2 regions of the Thalassobacillus sp. B23F22_16 genome follow, and region 2 is predicted to be linked to the other one. Evidence: riboswitches for the same ligand, from Rfam matches in the RefSeq annotation. Region 2 holds a riboswitch; the other holds the start of a gene.
What was found. A riboswitch is a leader RNA that binds a small molecule or an ion and turns the genes downstream of it on or off. The one in region 2 is predicted to bind cyclic di-GMP.

Region 1: it holds a riboswitch for cyclic di-GMP, as region 2 does, so the genes downstream of both, ACGTNI_RS12040 (anti-repressor SinI family protein) here and ACGTNI_RS08220 (anti-repressor SinI family protein) in region 2, are expected to answer to the same signal.

Annotation. Positions count from the first base shown of each region.
Region 1 is NZ_JBIEKD010000014.1:7,623-18,153, reverse strand. Features, by position in the region: gene ACGTNI_RS12065 (AAA family ATPase) at 1-1,572, shown strand, start outside; gene ACGTNI_RS12060 (manganese-dependent inorganic pyrophosphatase) at 1,848-2,777, shown strand; gene manA (mannose-6-phosphate isomerase, class I) at 2,954-3,910, shown strand; gene ACGTNI_RS12050 (phospho-sugar mutase) at 4,072-5,796, shown strand; gene ACGTNI_RS12045 (hypothetical protein) at 5,910-6,203, shown strand; cyclic di-GMP riboswitch class I at 6,289-6,397, shown strand; gene ACGTNI_RS12040 (anti-repressor SinI family protein) at 6,424-6,585, shown strand; gene ACGTNI_RS12035 (hypothetical protein) at 6,885-7,376, shown strand; gene ACGTNI_RS12030 (helix-turn-helix domain-containing protein) at 7,608-7,820, shown strand; gene ACGTNI_RS12025 (YigZ family protein) at 8,011-8,652, opposite strand; gene ACGTNI_RS12020 (sensor histidine kinase) at 8,812-9,960, shown strand; gene ACGTNI_RS12015 (response regulator) at 10,125-10,531, shown strand, end outside.
Region 2 is NZ_JBIEKD010000008.1:11,638-22,168, reverse strand. Features, by position in the region: gene ACGTNI_RS08250 (AEC family transporter) at 1-274, opposite strand, end outside; gene ACGTNI_RS08245 (MurR/RpiR family transcriptional regulator) at 400-1,254, opposite strand; gene gntK (gluconokinase) at 1,453-3,012, shown strand; gene ACGTNI_RS08235 (GntP family permease) at 3,027-4,376, shown strand; gene gnd (phosphogluconate dehydrogenase (NAD(+)-dependent, decarboxylating)) at 4,402-5,298, shown strand; gene ACGTNI_RS08225 (helix-turn-helix domain-containing protein) at 5,356-5,673, opposite strand; gene ACGTNI_RS08220 (anti-repressor SinI family protein) at 5,837-5,989, opposite strand; cyclic di-GMP riboswitch class I at 6,015-6,121, opposite strand; gene murQ (N-acetylmuramic acid 6-phosphate etherase) at 6,343-7,251, opposite strand; gene ACGTNI_RS08210 (N-acetylglucosamine kinase) at 7,282-8,241, opposite strand; gene ACGTNI_RS08205 (carbohydrate ABC transporter permease) at 8,228-9,052, opposite strand; gene ACGTNI_RS08200 (carbohydrate ABC transporter permease) at 9,065-9,952, opposite strand; gene ACGTNI_RS08195 (ABC transporter substrate-binding protein) at 10,058-10,531, opposite strand, start outside.

The sequences.
Region 1 (10,531 bases), on a different contig from region 2:
CATCGCTTAACAAAAGCTAATGCCGACACGATTTACCTGCATTTAGATAGCGAAGATTTATTTCAATCTCCCACTATCCTCGCAGGGCAGATTCTTACCATGTTAGAAGCAGCTATCCACTATTCAAATGAGTTTGTTAGTTTTTCTCCAACCACAATGAATCATTGCTTCGGACTATTGAAGCAAGCCGCAGAAACCCACCGTATCATTGTTGCTGTTGATACGTATGAAAAGATGGAAAACCTTGATCGGTGGTTTCGCGAATTTTTTCTTAGACAACTTCCGGGCAACGTTTCGGTTATCCTGGCAGGTCGTCAACCGCTGACAGGACCCTGGATTGAATCTCCCTCCTGGCGCAGGGTGATTAAGCAAATAGAAATTTCCTCCTTTGATGAAGAACAAACGCGTGAATACCTTTACAATGCAGGCATAAGCCGGGAAGATACCATGCGGGAATATTGGTATTACACCAAAGGTCATCCACTAACTTTATCTTTGAGTGTCAGCACCTGTGACAAAGGCTTCGGTGATATGCTGCAGGAAGAAAGAAATGAGTTGTTTTCTTATTTGGTGCACCGCTGGATGAGTGAAGTCGCAGATCAGCAATTGCAAGAACTATTGGAAGCAGCGGCGATTCTGAGGCACTTTGATCAGGAGGTTTTGTCTTATGTAAGAAAAGAAAAATTGTCGGCTTCTACGTTTGGAAAACTTACTCGCCTTTCCTTTGTTAGAAGAAATAAGCGTGGATGGGCGCTCCATGATCTGGTCCGTTCTTCTATTTCGCTCGATCTAAAGAACCGGGATCCAAATCGGTATAAAGCATTAAAAAAATATAGTGCTTTTTATTATATGGAGCGTATCCACTCCAACGAGGCAGAAGAACGTGAGATTGCTGAATTTTTTTATCACCTGGATGAAGAAATGATACTGTCAGCATTTTTTCAGGACCCCGTCACTACGAATGTTTATACAGAGCCGGTTGGGGATCACAACTTTACAGATGTAGAAGCTTACTTTGAAAGAAGGGGTAAGCAATTTTCTGAGAGTATTGCTCATTATTATCACCGTGACTCCCGCCAAACCTATAATTACTATGTATCATTCGAGCACAATCAAAAAGAATCCGAGCTTATCGGAGCGGATTATGTGAAGAGGTTAGGATACAATGTCTGCAGGCTGGTAAAGAGCGGACAGGGAGAGACGATAGGGGTTTCTATAATTGTACCAATTAATCGGCAAACGCTCCCTCATCTGAAAAAAGAACCGGTTTCACGTGCTTATTTCACTGGTTTGACTGCCAAAGAGGAAAAAGAATACGCCGTTCCATCTGACGCACGGTCCGGCTGGTTTATCCGGATGCTGGATTGCCTGGATACGAGTGATGCTGGAACCCGTTCTTACCTGTTATATAACTTGTTTCCTTTACTGTTATCGGGGGAAAGAATCATTATCTCTACCCCCATTCCTTTTTTTCAGCGCTTGATCCAGTTGTTTGGTTTTGAAAAAGTGACAAGAGCAACCCATTATGATTATGGTCCAGAAGAAAATAAAATAAGCGAGGATAGCCATTAACTTATTACTTTCTACATCTTGCCTCGCAGCAGCACCAGTGGTCTGATTTACATCTTGAGATTCCATCATCTCCCACCTTTCCCATATATTTCGCTTTGCGCATCCATTGCTTATACTTTATCACCATCCATAAAGAAGTAATATTATACCTGGGTATAGTTTCTAGTGAAAGTTTTGTATGGAAGCGCCTCGGCATTCGTTTCAGTTTTTCTCTCCCTTCTGGAGAAAATGTTTGTTATAATAGCGACATATATCATCAAAAAAGGGGTTTTATCATGGCAAAGAAGTTAATTTTTGGGCACAAAAATCCAGATACCGACACCATTACCTCAGCAATTGTCTATGCTGATCTGAAGTCTAAAATCGGGGAAGAAGTCGAACCGGTTCGCCTGGGCGAAGTGAATGGCGAAACTCAATTCGCACTCGAGCAGTTCGGTGTAGAAGCCCCTCGTCTTATCGAAAAGGTATCAGATGAAGTAGAGCAGGTGATCCTTGTCGACCATAACGAACGTCAGCAAAGTGTAGATGACATCGACCAGGTACAGGTAATGGAAGTCATCGATCATCACAGGATTGCTAACTTTGAAACACAAGGTCCGCTTTACTACCGCGCAGAGCCTGTAGGCTGTACCGCTACTATTTTAAATAAACTGTATAAGGAACATAATGTTGAAGTCAGCAAGCAAATGGCCGGACTGATGGTTTCTGCTATTATCTCTGATTCTCTATTATTCAAATCGCCGACTTGCACGGAAGAAGATGTGGCAGCGGCAAAAGAATTGGAAAAAATCGCCGGAATTGATGCGGAAAAATACGGACTTGACATGCTGAAAGCAGGAGCGGATATCAGCGATAAAACAATGGCAGAGTTGATCAGCCTGGATGCGAAAAACTTTGATATGGGCGGAGCCAACGTAGAAGTTGCACAGGTTAATACGGTCGACACGAGTGAAGTGCTTGAAAACCAGGCGGACATCGAAGCGGAAATGCAAAAAGCCATCGATGAAAAAGGTCTGGACTTGTTCGTATTCGTCGTAACGGACATCCTTTCAAACGATTCTACTGCGGTTGTATTGGGAGATAAGTCCGCAGCTGTCGAAAAAGCCTTTGAGGTGACCTTATCTGAAAACAAAGCAGTCCTCGAAGGCGTTGTTTCCCGTAAAAAACAAATTGTACCTCCATTGACAGAAGCTTTGTCTTCATAAAAAATCAGCTTCTCTTTCATTATGAAGGGGAAGCTTTTTTGCATTTCAAAGCATTTTAATACAAGTTCGATTTAACCTGTTTTATTTTGTTTTCTATCTATGACTTGTATCATTCCTGTGGTGTAGTAAAATTCTTATTAACATACTATGACTTATCGACAAAAGGAGCAGAATTCATGTATAACGAACCTATCTTTTTAAAGCCTGTCTTCAAAGAAAGAATATGGGGAGGGAAACAGCTGCACGAATTGTTCAACTATGACATTCCTTCCGATCAAACTGGAGAATGCTGGGGAATTTCAGCCCATGCGAATGGTCCGAATGAAATCATGAACGGCCCGCTCGCAGGTAAAACGCTAACGGAAGCGTGGGAGGAGAACAGAGAGCTGTTTGGCGATCAAGCAGGTGACGAGTTTCCTTTACTGGTCAAAATTCTTGATGCGAAAAAAGACTTGTCTGTACAGGTACATCCAGATGATACTTATGCACAGGAAAAAGAAAACGAAGCATATGGCAAGACAGAATGCTGGTATGTTATCGATTGTGAGGAAGGGGCTGAAATTGTCTTCGGCCACCATGCGACAACCCGTGAAGAATTACAGGCGATGGTAGAAAATGGTGAATGGGACAAACTTCTGCGAAGAGTAAAAGTTCATCCTGGTGATTTCTTTTATGTTCCGAGCGGTACGATCCACGCGATTGGAGCAGGTGTCCAGATTCTTGAAACCCAACAAAGTTCGGATATCACATACCGTGTCTATGACTATGATCGTGTCGGAGCTGATGGGAATAAAAGAGAGCTCCATCTAAGTGAGTCATTAGAAGTAACTACTGTCCCACATGAAGATCCTCAGTTGGATCGTGAGTCGAGCAAAGACAAAGGCTTGAAGGAAGAGAGTCTGGTGAAGGCGGATTACTTTGGTGTCGTACTGTGGGAACTGGACGGTCGTTCTCCTGAATTTCGATTTGAAAAGTATATTTTAGTTAGTGTCATTGAAGGAAAAGGAATGGTCAAAGTCGGCAATCAGCGTCATGCTGTCAAAAAAGGGAGCCATTTCATTCTTCCGACAACGATGGAGCCGTTCGAGCTGGAAGGAAAGGCAAAAATGGTCGTTTCCTGGTCCAATAAATAGGAAAAACCTCGAGGTGTAACCATCACCTCGGGGCTTTCGGGATCTTTCGTCACAATAACAATTGTTTTTTAATACTTTTCGACATGATATGTCATAAAAAAACGAATGGACTCTGATATAATGAGCAGGAGTATATTATTCTAACAAAAAAGGATGATCCTATGACCTGGCAGACTTCATATCAACGATGGAACGATTTTGATAAGTTAGAAGCAGAAATGCGAACTCAATTGAACCAGATTCAAACAGATGAACAATCCCTGGAAGATGCTTTTTATAAAAATTTGGAGTTCGGTACAGGAGGCATGCGTGGCAAATTAGGGCCTGGTACCAACCGGATGAATATTTATACCATCCGCCGTGCAGCGGAAGGTCTTGCTAGATACATAGAAGCTCGCGGTGAAGAATGGAAGGAGAACGGTATTGTCATTGCCTATGATTGCCGTCATATGTCTAAGGAGTTTGCGATAGAGACTGCGAAAGTCTTAGGCATTCATGGCATTAAAGCGTATGTATTTTCTTCTCTTCGTCCAACACCGGTGTTGTCTTATGCGGTGCGTTATTTATATGCGGCTGGTGGTATCGTCATAACGGCAAGTCATAATCCTCCGGAATATAATGGGTTCAAGGTTTACAATGAAGATGGTGGACAACTGCCGCCCGCTGAAGCCGGCGCAGTGATCGAAATGGTGAATCAGATTGAAAATGAATTACAGGTAGAAGCAGCCGATCAAGGTGATTTGGAAGCCAACGGCCTTTTGGAATGGATTGATAAAAAAGTGGATGAGGCATACCTGAAGGAGCTTCGAGGGGTCAATATGAACCCGCATATTACCCATGATGCCGGTGAAGATTTTCAGGTAGTTTTCACTCCTTTGCACGGTACGGCAAATGTATTGGTACGTAAAGGACTGGAGCAAGCCGGTTTCAAAAACGTGCATGTAGTTGCTGAGCAGGCCGACCCGGATCCTGAATTTTCCACAGTAGCGTCACCGAATCCTGAAGAGCATCAGGCGTTCGAAATGGCAATCACCCAAGGGAAACAAGTAGGTGCCGATATATTAATCGCAACAGATCCGGATGCGGACAGACTTGGAGTAGCAGTGCCCGATGAACATGGAGAATACCGTGTTCTGACAGGTAACCAGTTGGGGGCATTGATGCTTGACTACCTGCTTTCCCAGCACCTCGACCTTCCTGACAATGGAATCATGATCAAAACCATTGTCACTTCTGAATTCGGTCGCGCAATTGCATCCTATTATAATATCGAAACGCTCGACACTTTAACAGGATTCAAGTTTATTGGAGAGAAAATCCGAGAATTCGAACGGACTGGAGAATATGAATTTTTATTTGGTTATGAAGAAAGTTACGGATTTCTAGCTAAAGATTTTGCTCGTGATAAGGATGCCGTGCAGGTAGCTGTACTGGCAACAGAATTGGCATTGTTTTGGAAAGTAAAAGGAAAAACGCTGCTTCAAGCGCTGGATGCATTATACAAACGCCACGGCTATTATATGGAAGATTTGCAATCTATCAAATTAGATGGAAAACAAGGCGAAGAGAAAATCAAAGCAATCATGGATACTTTTCGCCAGGAGAAGCTGACCGAAGTGGCCGGCTTGAAAGTTCTAGCTGTCGAAGACTATGCATCTTCCCGCAGATTGATAGTGAAGACTGGTGTAGAAGAGACCATTACTCTTCCTGCATCGAATGTGTTGAAATTTGTACTTGAGGATGATTGCTGGTTCTGTCTCCGTCCATCTGGCACAGAACCGAAAATAAAATTTTATTACGGCGTGAAGTCATCTTCAAAAGCTGATAGCCTGGAAAGACTGGAGAAATTAAAGCAAGCATTAGCCGCCTATTTACCAGCACTATGATGAGTGGGACACGCCCTCCATATATTGGCAGGGCGTTGTCCCTTTTCATTAGTTTCTGATGTGCTTGAAAAGGGAAAATAAACATATCACGAAATAAGAAAGAAGGGACAGAAATGCTCCAAAACAAAAGGAATATTCTTAAACTTAAAGAAATCCGGCTTGATGATCAACGTATTTCCTTTCAACGAGCATGCATCGAAAGGTTTGATTACGAATGGGTGATCGAAGTCATAAACCCTGCACCTTCCCCTTCAAGCGAGGAGGATAGTTTCGTTACATCCATCAGTTTTATCCAGGAAGATGGTACGCAATTTGATGATGTTGATATCGAATCCTTCCAGCTTTCTTCAGAAGAACATGAAAATGTCTACTTATTCCATATGTTTCCGGATGAAAAACAGGACTAATGAACTACGAAAATGATGATATTTTACTAGATAAATGACGGGAACCATAGTAGAATAAAAGATATCAGAATATTTTAATAAGTCGCTTTTGAAAAGGCAAACTTATCTAAAGATAAGGACGCAAAGCTACGGGTCTAAGGCCTGCATACGAGGAAAACTACATATTTAAGGGCTACGATCGCCGGGCTGCCTAGGGTGATGAGTGATGGAGGGATCATTCATGAAAAGAAATCAGCTGGACAGTCGGTTGGATTTGGAATGGATAGTGCTGATGGAAGAAGCCCGAGCCTTAGGGATTACGAAAGCGGAAGTGGAGCATTTTTTAAAGTTGCGGGAGACAAGTGCCCAGGAGAAGCCACTAAATATGATTTTCACCAAATGATAGAATACTAGATAAAGATCGGCTGGAAATCAGCCCATATAACGATAGCATCTGGTACAAGCAAGGAACAATTCAAGAGAATATAAAGTAAAAAGACAAGCTGTGTTGGCTTCAGAGCACATGGCTTGTCTTTTTATCTCTATAAATAAATAAGTAAAACTAAAACTTAGCCGTAAGAATTTGGCGATAAACCAAGTTTTTCTAACTACCAGTATTTTTTACTTTTCATATCTTTCAAAATACGTCATAATATATATAAAATACTGAATATTCAGATTTTAAATGGAGGGTGGTCAGATATGTTATCTATTAAGATGTTGAAGCCCTATTATGTTAAAGACGACGAGCACTATGTCCGTGTCGTTCTGGCCTACCAGTATTTTTCGTTATATGTCGATGGAGAGCTCTATCATTTTGTCCCGCTTGAAGCAAAAGAAATTATTATTGATCGCGATAAAAAGAAAGTACACAATGTCTTGGATATCTTTGTATTTCAACGAGGTAAAAAGATGATTTATGTATCGATCACGGATCTTCTCCAACTGCCTGACTTTCTGACTCACTTAAATTCGATTGTACGTCCGTATTTGAATGAAAAACCGGAAGCCAAAAGCAATAAACGAAAGGTAGATCCAGTAATGAAAACAAAAAATCAGAAGGAAGAAATGGAATTAGATGTTCTTTTCAAGGAATTAGAGCAACTTAATTTTAGTCGTATGATTGATATGGCTTTGGATAATCGAGACCGGGACACATTTTATGATTTATTGGATAAAAAGAATTTTGCATGAAGAAAGGCACTCCACTTTTTAGTGGAGTGTCTTTCTTTGGAAATACTATTTATTAGAAAAATAAGTATAGATACATAAAGTGAAGAGATTGGAAGGAAAAATGTTTTCTGAATTATAATTTGACTATTTTCTTTTCCAAGTTAATTCTATATACTTATAGTATCATTCGTTATAATGAACAGGAATTTTTAATATTAAAGTCTTTCAGGAAAAATGGTGAGGGGGGTATTCATGGTTGGGGATCGTATAAAAGAGTTGCGGGAGAAGCGTGGCCTGTCCTTAAGTGCTCTAGCTAAATATTCGGGTGTCTCTAAGTCTTACATTAGTAATATTGAACGAGGAATCCAGACAAACCCTTCTTTAATTGTTATGAAAAAATTAGCGGAAACGCTGGATGTTCCCTTAGATGATCTGGCAGCATGGAAAATGGGGAAAGGCGATTGAGTTATCATTGTATTTATATAAAGATCTGAACAAGCCAGGCTCGGTATAATTACTGAACCTGGCTTGTTTTTTGTCGGTTAAAATAATCATTTTCCCGTAAATATCATAATAAGCTTCAGTATTTGACGTTTTTATCGCCATAGTTTTATTTCCCAGGAAATATTTTGTCAAAAATTAAAGGTAATTAGTTTTACTTACCGGAGACATTTTGTTCTATATAACTAACTTCCCCTGGTTGGATAGTGGCCTGATCACTGGTCAGGTCAATGACCCATTTAGAAAATGAATCTTCTAGTTCATTTTCAACAAATACAATGAATTCCACGTTTTCCAAATAATTTATTTCTTTTAATAAGTAATCTGAATTTCTAAGGCTGTTCTCCAACTTCCCTAGCAGTTTATAATCTACGGTGATTTTCATTTCCTTCATCAGTTGTCGTTTAACTATCCCGGTAGACTCGATAGCGGCGGAAACCGTACTGGAATAAGCTCTGATGAGACCACCTGCCCCGAGCTTAATGCCGCCGAAATACCTCGTTACAACTACTGCAGTATCTTTCAACCCTTTTTTCTTCAAGACTTCAAGCATTGGCACTCCTGCAGTCCCACTTGGCTCTCCATCATCGTTCGCCTTTTGAATTAAATCGTGTTCCCCAATTAAATAAGCAGAGCAATTATGAGTAGCGTCGTTGTGCTTTTTCTTGATCTCCTGGATAAACAATTGGGCTGCTTCTTCTGTCTCGCAACGTTTTATGTAACCAATAAACCGTGACTTTTGGATGGTTATTTCTTCAGAACCTTCAGCTTTTACTGTATAATAGCTTTCTAACATAGTAATAAAACCTCCTAAGAACTTTATTATATAAGGGTTTCTATCTACCGGCAAATGAATTAACCATAAGATGACCAATAAATAAATTCCAGCAACACCCCCACAAAAATACTTAGGAAATTCGAATGAGTATGTGAATATTGATGGAGGAGTCGAGCGATGAAAGAGACGAGAATTGAGGAAAAAGCACTTGATGATGTCATTGAAGAAATGATAGAGAATGTCACGAACAGCAAGGATGAGATCTTCCATATAGGAGAAGAGTCCCGAAGTGAATTTGAGATACTTCAAAAAGAGCTGCAAGAGACAAAAAGACAGGTCATTTCTCTCATAGATGAGGGGGACAAGCTCGAACAGCGGGTCCGATTATCCCGAAAGCGTCTATCAGAAGTCAGCAAATATTTCGATCAATATTCAGAAAGCCAGATCCGTGAGGTTTATGAACAGACACACCAATTGCAAATGGATCTGTCTGTTAAGAGAGAAAAAGAAAAACAGTTGAGGGAACGGCGGAATGATCTTGAGCGACGGCTGAAAAGCCTGGAGTCAACTGTCCAGCGGGCGGAAGGACTGGTAAGCAAGATATCGGTTGTTCTTAATTATCTGAATGAAGACTTTCGCAATGTCTCGGAGGCGCTGGAAGACGCTAAAGAAAAGCAGGAGTTTGGGTTGCGAATAATTGAAGCTCAGGAAGATGAACGAAGAAAACTTTCGCGGGAAATTCACGACGGACCAGCTCAAATGCTCGCCAATGTAATGATCCGATCTGACCTGGTGGACCGGACATTCCGTGAACGCGGTGTTGAAGAAGCCTTGGCTGAAATCAAAAGCGTAAAGCAGATGGTTCGATCTGCTTTGTATGAAGTACGGCGGATTATTTATGATTTGAGACCGATGGCGTTAGATGATTTGGGTTTGATCCCTACCTTGAAAAAATATTTACACACGGTAGAGGAATATAACGACAGCTTAACGGTGCCTTTTACCAATATGGGTAAAGAAAGACGTATCGACAGCAAATATGAAGTTGCGTTGTTTCGCCTGGTGCAAGAAGCTGTTCAGAATGCAGTGAAGCATGCGGAGGCTACTGAAATCCAGGTAAAAGTAGAGTTGAAGCAGAAGGCTGCTATTTTAATCATTAAGGACAATGGCAAGGGGTTTGACACTGCAGTAAAAAAAGATAAATCATTCGGACTTTTAGGAATGAAGGAGCGTGTCGATATGCTGGAAGGCGAGCTTACCATTGATTCTAAGATTGATGAAGGAACAGCCGTTATTATCCAGATTCCTTTGGAAAGGGAATTTTAGGCAAGACTACCTAAATCTTAAAAAATGATTTATAATGAATAATAATATAGGAATATAGACTTATATTTTGTTCGATACTTCAATTTGAAGTTTTTTGAGCGGAAGTATAGGGAATTTAGTCACGTAGTTTACCCAGAAATTATGAGATGGGGAGGAAAAGGACAATGCCAACACAAATCGTATTGATTGATGACCATAAACTTTTTCGAGAAGGCGTTAAGCGAATTTTAGACTTTGAAGCCAGCTTTGAAGTTGTAGCAGAAGGTGACGATGGGGATACAGCGGTGGATTTGGTGGAACAGCATGATCCTGATGTTGTATTGATGGATATCAATATGCCGAATATGAATGGGGTTGAGGCAACTGCCGAACTGATCAGCCGTTACCCGGAATTGAAAGTGATTGTACTCTCTATCCATGATGATGAAAACTATGTAACCCATGCGCTGAAAACCGGGGCACAGGGCTACTTGTTGAAAGAGATGGATTCCGATGCTCTGATTGAAGCTATCAAAGTGGTAAGCGAGGGCGGTTCTTACCTTCATCCGAAGGTCACCCACAATCTGGTTGC
Region 2 (10,531 bases):
CGCTCTCCATCGCCTGATCATAGTTTCTTAATTTAGCGACAATTTTATTAATCAAAAGGATCGCAATTAATAGCACTGCTGCAAAAATCAGCATGACGACATATTCTTTATCGAGCTCCGCTTCATAAAACGTATTGAATACGAGGTTCGGCAGCATGATGTATAACGTAATGGTAGCAAGTGACTTGATGTCGAGGCGAGCAACAAGCTGGATGATGTATCCCGCCCCGAATATCAGCAGTACCGGCAGGACAACGGAGAGAAATACTGTCATTGTGCTGTCAGCTCCTCTAGATTATTTGATATATGGTGGTGTGCTGCTGCCATAGTTATTTTCCTTTCTATGTATCTGTTCACGTTTTACGGTTGTGTTGTAAATTTTTTTGCTTCTGCTCAACTTTATAATCTCTTCCGCGAAATGGCTTTTCGCATTTTCGCCATCGCTTCCTGGGATTGCTCTTTCTTTTTCACGCTGTAATTGACATACAGCGCATCTATTATCGAAAGCTCAGCAAGCCTGGATGCCAGCGCTTCGGAGCGATAGCCAGTTTCCGGTGAAACGGTATACAGACAGACGTCCACCGCCTTGCTGAAAGGAGATTTGGCATAATTGGTGATACCTATTGTCGGGACCCCATTCTGTTTGGCGACATCGACGACTTCCAGTAAATCCTTGTTCGTTCCGGTATGGGAAATGAACAGAGCTGCATCTTCATTCGTCAGCTGGGACGCTGCCATCAGCTGCAGATGCGTATCTGTGTAGGCGTGGCTTGGCAGTCCGCTACGCATGAACTTATGCTGCCCGTCCTGAGCTGCTACCCCGGAGCCCCCATTGCCATAAAAGTGAATCTGTTTAGCATCAGTAATGATAGCTAGCGCCTTTGTAAAATTATTTTCACTTTGAATTTCCCGTGTATATTCAATGGCATTGATGTTTGCCTGGAAAACTTTTTTCATAATATCCATCTCGGAATCATCTTCATTTATTTCCTCATGGATGTCTTTAATCGGACTGACCAGCTCGGAAGCGAGCGCGATTTTCAAGGCCTGATAGCCTTTAAATCCAAGCCGCTTGCAAAAACGGAACACGGTCGCATCGGCCACTTTCAAATCATCTGCCACTTGATTGATGGAAGAATGAACGATTTTTTCAGGATCGGAAATGATATAATCCGCAATCTGCTTTTCTTTTTCACTGAACTGCTGATACGATGAGCGAATTCTTTTTAATACGTGTAATGATGCTTCAGCCATGCTCCGTCCCCCTTTTTCAGACATGTAATCAGTTTAAACGATTTAATTTCCTATTAAAAGCAATAGGTGAAAATTTTTTTCATCAATACGGGTTGAATCGAAAAAAATTTATTGTATAATCGAATTTAAAGAAAATAATTTTCACAGCACTTATTTTTTATTTAAACTGAAAACGCTTCAACGATAGGAGGGATAGAGATGCAGCAATCTGTTGTCATCGCCATAGATATCGGTACCACAAGTACAAAGACACTGGCCTACGATACTAAAGGCACCATTTGGGCAGAGGTGGAACAGGAATACCCGCTTCACTCTCCGGTACCGACAAGAAAAGAACAAAACCCGGAAGAAATCTACCAGGCAGTAAATTCGACACTGACAGAGGTTGCTAAGCAAGTCTCTGATAAAAACGCAAGGGTTGCAGGCATCGGCTTCAGTTCTGCTATGCACAGCCTGTTGGCACTCGATGAAAATGGCCAGCCGCTCACGAATGTAATCACCTGGGCAGACCAGCGAGCGACAGAAGAAGCAGAATCTCTGAAAGCGAATGGCGGTCATGATATCTATTTACGAACCGGAACCCCGATTCATCCGATGTCACCGCTGACGAAACTGCTCTGGTTTCGGAAAAATGATCCGGAAATCTTTGACCAGGCAGCAAAATGGATTTCGATTAAAGAGTATGTACTCTACCGATGGTTCCAGCGTTTCGTTGTTGACTATTCCATCGCTTCCGCTACCGGTCTCTTTCATTTGGAAAATCTAGACTGGGACGAAGAAGTGTTGAAACGGACAGGGATTAACGAACAGCAATTGTCCCACCCGGTTTCGACCACTTACACCCTTGAAGGGATAGACGAAGACCTGGCAGAAAAGCTATACGTTGATCCTTCCACCCCGGTTGTCATCGGTGCAAGCGACGGTGTCCTTGCCAATATCGGCGTCGGTGCGATCGACCCTGGTGTTGTCGCCTGTTCAATTGGGACAAGCGGAGCGATCCGTACTGTAGTTGACAAACCGACTGTTGATCCGAAAGGAAGAATTTTTTGTTATGCCTTGACCGAAGATCAATGGGTGATTGGCGGTCCAATCAACAACGGAGGAATCGCCTTTCGCTGGGCGCGTGATGAATTGTTTGCTGACTTGAAAGAAGCTACAGAGGGAGATGTCTATCAGGAACTGACGAATCGGGCAGAAAAAATCCGTCCCGGTGCAGATGGTTTGTTGTTCTTACCATACTTGACCGGTGAACGTGCCCCGTTCTGGGATGCCGATACCAAAGGAATGTTTTTTGGCCTGACCTTGAACCATGGACGCGACCATATGGTGCGCAGCGTGCTCGAAGGAGTCATGTTCCAGATGTATTCGGTCGTTATCGCTCTGATTGAATCAGGCGTGGAACCGAAGCAGTTCCGTGCAGGCGGAGGTTTCGCCCGGTCGGAATTGTGGCGACAAATGATGGCGGATATTTTCGAAGCGGACATCGTCATTCCAGAAAGCCATCAAAGTTCGTGCCTCGGTGCTGCCTGGCTCACGATGAAATCGCTTGGAATGATTGAAGACATAACAAGCATCAAATCAATCATCAACACAAAAATGAAGCATTGTCCAATTGATGAAAACTTGAAAATTTATCGTGATTTGAAGCCGATTTTCTTAAGGCTTGCCCGCCAGATGGGCGATGAATTCAAAGCAATATCGGATTTTCAGCGTACACACGGCCACGGAGACGAAAAATTGTCAACCAGAATTAACTAGAAAGGAGTTTTCACATGACTTCAACTGCAGGACTGATCATTACCGCTGTCCTCGGTGTTCTACTTTTGTTATTTTTAGTAATGCGCACCAAATTGCAGGCATTCATCGCTTTACTAGTTGTCAGTATTCTGATCGGGTTAGCTGTCGGGATGCCACTGCAGGATATAATTTCTACGATTGAAGAAGGAATGGGAGGAACGCTCGGATTCATCGCAGTCATCATCGGACTTGGCGCCATGTTTGGCGAAATGCTGCGTGTCTCCGGCGGTGCTGAGCGTCTGGCCCTGACATTAATGGACAAGTTTGGAGAAAAGAATATCAGCTGGGCGATGGGGCTCACCGGCTTTATCGTATCCATCCCGGTATTCTTGGATGTCGCCCTTGTTATACTTGTGCCAATCTTATACAGTTTGACACAAAAAACGCAAAAATCGCTCTTATACTTTGGTATTCCTTTATTAGCTGGTCTTGCTGTCACGCACAGCTTTATCCCGCCTACGCCAGGCCCAATTTCGGTCGCATCCCTGCTTGGGGCGGACCTGGGCTGGGTCATCCTGTTTGGTATATTAGCCGGGGTTCCAGCGATGATAATTGCCGGCCCTATTTTTGGTAAATATATTTCCAAGAAAATTCATGTCGGTGTTCCAGAATATATGATGGAACAGATGAAAGAAACGGAGTTAGACAGAGACCTTCCCAGCTTTAAAAGCGTTGTAGCAATCATCACCCTGCCGCTTGTATTAATTTTATTAAATACGACTGCAAGCCTCGTATTATCTGAAGGCAGCACCGTACAAAGTGTGTTGACATTCATCGGGCATCCATTCGTTGCCCTGACAGTGGCTGCACTGCTGACATTCTATATATTTGGCTACAAACGTGGGTATAAAAAAGAAGAAATCCAGAAAATCACAACAAAAGCGCTGGAGCCTGCCGGAATTATTATCCTTGTTACCGGAGCTGGTGGTGTATTTGGTGAAATGCTGATTACATCAGGGATCGGTGACATACTGGCAGATATGATGAAAAATGCTCAAATGCCATTGATCGTGTTTGCTTTTATTACAGCAACTGTCGTGCGGATTGCACAGGGCTCTGCGACTGTTTCTATGATTACGGCAGCCGGGCTTGTCGCCCCACTGCTAGATTCATTCGATGTCAGTGAACCGATGTTAGGGTTGTTGGTTATCTCCATCGCCTCTGGGGCAACTGTCGTTTCTCACGTGAACGATTCTGGATTCTGGCTCGTTAACCGTTACTTCGGTTTAACAGAAAAACAAACGCTCCAATCATGGACGATCATGGAAACATTGATCGGGCTGGTCGGATTCGCAGTAGCATTATTGTTGAGTATTTTCGTATAAAAAATAGAGAAAAGAGGTTGGTCATATGAAAGTAGGTTTGATTGGATTAGGAAAGATGGGTTTCAATATTGGAGCTCAAATGCTGGAGAAAAATCATGAAGTTGTCGCAACTGATGTCAATGAGGAAGCTGTCCGCGACTTTGAAAAAGAAGGCGGAAAAGGCACGGACTCGTATGAGGAATTGGTGAATAGTCTGGAGCAACCACGCGTGATTTGGATGATGGTTCCTGCCGGGGAAATTACAGACCAAGTCATCGAAGAGCTCTCTCCTTTGCTTGATGACGGTGATATCCTGATCGATGGCGGGAATTCCAATTACAAGAAGACTCTCGCCAACCACGAGAAATTGAGCGCTAAAGGTATTCAGTTTTTCGATGTCGGAACCAGTGGCGGGATTTCCGGAGCACGTCATGGCGCCTGCTTTATGGTCGGCGGTGATAAAGAGACGTTCGAAACCATCGAGCCGCTATTCCGTGACCTTGCTGTGGAAGACGGGTACCTTTACACTGGAAAAGGCGGCAGCGGCCATTTCTTGAAAATGGTTCACAACGGTATTGAGTATGGCATGATGGCCGCAATTGGAGAAGGGTTCGAGCTGCTTGAGAAAAGCCCGTTTGATTATGACTATGAAGATGTCTCAAAAGTGTGGAACCATGGCTCCGTCATTCGCGGGTGGCTGATGGAACTGATGCAGGATGCCTTCCGTAAAGATGCCAATTTGGATGACATCAGAGGTGTCATGAATTCTTCCGGTGAAGGAAAATGGACCGTAGAAACAGCACTCGATTTCGAAACGCCGGCGCCGGTCATTGCACTTTCCTTGATGATGCGCTACAGATCCCAGGAAAATGATACATTTACCGGAAAAGTCGTATCTGCTTTACGCCATGAATTTGGCGGTCATGCTACTGAGAAGAAATAAGGAAAGTATAAAAATACCCTTGCACTTTCGGGAATGCCCGAGCGTGCAAGGGTTTTATTATTGTTTCAATTTCCATTTATTAAATTCCAGGTATTCTTTAAACTGTTCTTTCGTCACGCCTGACTCCTGTGCATCTTTGACGAGCTTCATCCATTCTTCATCGAGAGCAGGATCTTCCTCGCCGCCATGTAATAAATAATTAATAGAAACGTTCAACTCAGAAGAGATTTTCTCCAGGAATTGAATCGATGGATTCGTTTGAAGATTCCGTTCAATCGAGCTGAGGTATGATTTTGCCACCCCGGCCCGTTCCGCCAGCTCGGTTAACGATAATGCTCTTTGTGTACGGATTTCTTTAATTCTATCGCCTATCATCCCACTCACCCTCTTTTTAGAAAAACTGGCATATCACCAAGTTCTTATGGCGAAGGCCTAAGTATTTCTTATACTTTACCCCTTCAACAAAGGGAAACTTTTTTAAAGTACAAAAAAATTATACCATACAAAAGATGAGTGTTCTATGATAAGCACAAAGAAATCAGTTTCCGTATGTATTTGTTCTCCCTATCCGCCTTTCATCTAAGAAATGTCTCACCTCTTCCTTGCTCATCCCCATTTCTTTTGCCTGTTTCATCAATTCTACCCACTCCATGTCTAACCCGCCTGTTTTCACTTGTTTAGTAATCGCCATCACATGATCCTCCATTTTTAGTCTTTCAGGTAGTCCAGCCGCCATAGTTTTGTTCCTTTGTGTGCCATCTATGTACACCTTAGGCCTGCGACTTTGCGCCCTTATTTTTCAATAAGGTAGCCATTTTCTGAAGAATCTGTCTCATTTATTAAGTAGAATATACTATAGATGTGTTATTAAAGTGTGTAGAAATTTGTCGATGGTCGTGCACTAGTTTTGTCGAACGGTAATTTTTTGGAAAAATTGTAGGTTTTTAGTTTGTGTTTATGGTTCATTATGCCCAATCACTTACCAAGCGGGCATAAAAAAGCTTGCAGAATTTGGTTTTCTGCAAGCTTGAGTAGGTTCCTGTATTAATTTTTCTTCAGATGATTTACTGCAGCGGAGAAGTGTTCGTTTTCTTGTTTTAACACGCGGCTTGCTTTTTGAGCATCAATTTGGAACATGAGCATGAGGATGGCAATCCTTGCGTCTCCTTCTGCCTGGATGCTTGCTTTTTGTGCTTCTTCTTCGGTTGCGCCGGTCAGCTCCTGGATGATCGATACCGAGCGCTGCTTCAGTTTTTCATTGGTCGCCTGGACGTTTACCATCAGGTTTTTATAAACTTTCCCGGTTTTTACCATGGAAGCGGTGGATAACATGTTCAACACCATTTTTTGTGCAGATCCTGCCTTCAGTCTTGTTGATCCGGTCAACACTTCCGGTCCGACCAGCACTTCAATCGGAAAGTCAGCTGCTTCTGCCAGCGGAGTTTGTCCGTTGCATGTTAGGCCGACTGTTTTCGCACCGAGCTTTTTAGCGGCCTCGATCGCGCCTAGTACATACGGGGTCCGGCCGCTGGATGCAATACCTACTATGACGTCTTTCACATTGGCGGCTTCTTTAATCGCTTTTTCGCCTTCAGCCCAATCATCTTCGGCATTTTCGATAGCATGCCGGAGTGCGTGGTCGCCGCCCGCGATGATGCCCTGGACTAAAGTTTCCGGGACACCAAACGTCGGCGGGCATTCGGAGGCATCGAGAACGCCCAGACGACCGCTCGTTCCTGCACCTATGTATAACAGCCGACCGCCATTGTTCAATGCAGCGACAATCGTGTCGATTGCTTTTTCGATTTGCGGCAGGCTTTTTTCAATAGCAGCTGGGACTGTGTGATCTTCCTCATTCATCAGGCGGATGATTTCCATCGTCGATAATTCATCCAGCTGATGGGACTTGCTGTGCCTCGATTCGGTCAACGTTCGTTCTTTTGTGTCACCCATTCATTCAGCCCCCAATTTCTTAAATTTAGTTCACACTTTTCTGTAGGATTCTTTAATGGATAGTACCGTTGTATCGGTCACCGATATGCCAGCATCAAGCAGCGCGCAGCCGTATGCCCCAACGGCCGGCGGCATAGCGGCCGGTAAAAATTCCATGCCGTTTTGAAAACGCGCCCGGCTCCGCTCGATGAACCGTCCGGTGAAATAGTCGGATTGAAAAACCCCACCCGCCAGGACAATCGGTGATACCTTTTCCCTCTTTTCCATTTGTGCTGCGATTAATTGCAGCAATGCTGTCGCAGCGTTATGGACGATTTCATCTGATACCGGGTCGCCCTCACTAGCCGCTTTTATCACTTCATTGGCTAAGGAAGCAATCGCAAGTCTAGGATAGTCGTGTTCATAAATGAACGTAATCAGCTGTTCCGGCTCATCAAGGCCGAATCGCTCCAGGAACCTGCCAGTCAGCTTTGTTTGTTTCTTCCGTCCATCATAAGCCTGCATGACCGCCTGCAGTCCGTGACGTCCGATATCAAATCCGCTGCCTTCGTCTCCAAACAGATAGCCCCATCCTCCGGTACGGACTGGCTTTTCCCCTGGCTGGAAGGTATATAGAATCGAACCGGTGCCCGCAATCAGGACGGATCCTTCTTTTGTAAAAGTAGTGCCGGCCAGTGCGGCAATGGCGTCATTTTCGACGGAAACTTCAGGTTCCTCTCTTACAATTTCACGGATCCATTGTTCCCACCGCTGCTTATCTTCCGTACGATCGCCACCTGCTGCCGCAACAAAAATATGCTCAATTGGACCGGGAATATCCTGCAGCAGCTGGTGCACCGTTTCCCTGACTTTAATTTCACTTCTCGACTTCAAATTTGTGGACGCGCCTGTTTTCGACAAAGTTACCTTACCGGTCTCATCTCCCAAAACCAGCTCTGTTTTTGTGCCGCCGCCATCGATTCCGATGAAGTACCGCTTATTTGATGGCACCAGCCGTCAGTCCTTCCATGAATTGTTTCGATGCGATGAAGAACAGGATCATCATCGGCAAGGAAGATAGCGTCAGCCCGGCAAACAGCGCTCCCCAATCGGCTGAGTACTCACCGAACAAAGACAGCATCCCGACGGGTATCGTCTTTTTCATTTCGTTCGAGATGAAAATGAGCGGGAAGAAGAAATCATTCCACGCCTGGATGAAATTGATGATCATGACGGTTCCAAGTGCCGGACGCATTAATGGCAGCAGGACATTCCATAAGATGCGCAGGTCAGTAGCTCCATCAATCCGGGCCGCTTCTTCCAGCTCTACCGGCATCGTCCGGAAAAACCCGGTCAAAATCAAAATCGATAACGGAATGCCTGTAGCTGTGTAAATGAAGATCAACGACCATAACGAGTTCGTTAACCCGAGATCCTTCATCAAAATGAATAATGGTACAATGCCCAGTTTGATTGGGATCATCATTCCCATTAAGAAAAAGAAAAACAGTGCGTTATTCCACCAGAATGTGTACCTGGCGATATAGAAGGCCGCGAGCGACCCGCAAATCAAGATCAGAAGGACGGCTGTCACACTGACGACGACACTGTTATAGAAATAAGTCATGAACGGCACCTGTTCAATCAGGTTGCGGTATGGCTCCAGGCTGAAGCTTTTCGGAAGGGATAATGGATTCATGAAAATTTCATTGCTAGGCTTGAATGACGACATGATCATCAAGAACAGCGGATATAAGCTAATAGATGCGACTAAAAAGGCAATGACGTAATACAACGGTCTGGTCCAGATGTTTTCTTTCATGTTTCTCCCCTCCTACATTTCTACTTCTTTTTTGCGCATGAAATAAAGCAGGATTGCTGTGAATACTGAGATGAACAGGAACAATACGACTGCAAGCGCGGAACCTAACCCGATTGCTGAAGAACCGCCACCGGATGTACCACCGAATGCGAGACGATAGAAATAAATCGCCAGTGTATCGGTAGAATGATAAGGTTCTCCCTGTGATCCTTGCATCGCATAGACAAGTTCAAACGCTTCAAATGACTGGATGAATGTTAATACGGTAATGATCGTGATGGCCGGCATCATTAGTGGGATGATTATTTTGCTCATCATCTTCCAGCCTTTCGCCCCGTCCAGTGTTGCCGCTTCTATCAATTCATGGGGAATCGACTGGATCCCTGCTAAGAAAATCAATACCGCAAAGCCTAAGCCGAACCAGGAGTTTACGAGAATGATAGCCATCAATGCGGTATCAGGATCCCCGAGCCATGCTTTTTGTAAATTCTCCAGTCCAAATTTACCTAAAATAACATTTAGTGCCCCAAAGTTCGGGTTCAAAATCAACTTCCACAAAAAACCGACGACGATGATTGATAACAACCGTGGCATAAAAAAGGCGATTTTTAAGAATTCCGCCCCTTTGATTTTTTTATAAATGATAAAGGCAAGCACAAATGCCAGGCCGTTCTGGACGATCATCTGAACGACGAAATAAAGGACGTTGTGCTGAAAGGCATTCCAGAATAACTCTTTATATGGCTGCAGGGAAAACAATGCTTTGAAATTTTCTAACCCAACGAACGCTCCCCTGACGAGCCCATTCCAATCAAATAGACTGTATGTAAATGCAGCGAGTATAGGATAAACGATAAATAATCCATAAATGATTAAGGCGGGAATAGGGAAAAGATGGATGGCCCATCTTTTCCATTTCCTGTTTGTTTTCGTTTTGGCAGCTGCCTTATGGACAGCTTTGACTTGTGATTCAGCAGTATTCAACGTATTCACCGCCTTGAATAATTAGTTTTGAAAAGGTTCGTAGTAGCCTTCGGCGCTTTTCTGTACGGCTTCTGCTACGCCTTCAGGTGTCTGCTCTCCTAAATACATGCCTTGCAGTTCTGTCTCTAGTTCTGCTTTAGATGATGGATTTCCTTTGGCAAAGTGGACCAGGATCAAGTATGGTGTCGAAATTTCATCGGCTGCCTGGGCAAGGTCACTTACCAATTGATTGTCAGACTCTACACCAGGAACCGCGCTGACCATACTGAATTCTTCTGTGAACATTTGACCGAACTCTTCGGTTGTCATCCATTCAAGGAATTTCTTCGCTTCTTCTTTATGTTCTGAATTAGCGTTGATGGCATAGGAGCCATCGACCCATGTCGTGATGGTTGGTTCTTTCCCAACTGCAGACGGCATCGGGAAGAAATCAAGCTCAAGGTCCGGATTCATTTCCTTCAATACTTCGATTTCCCAGCTTCCAAGCGGGAACAT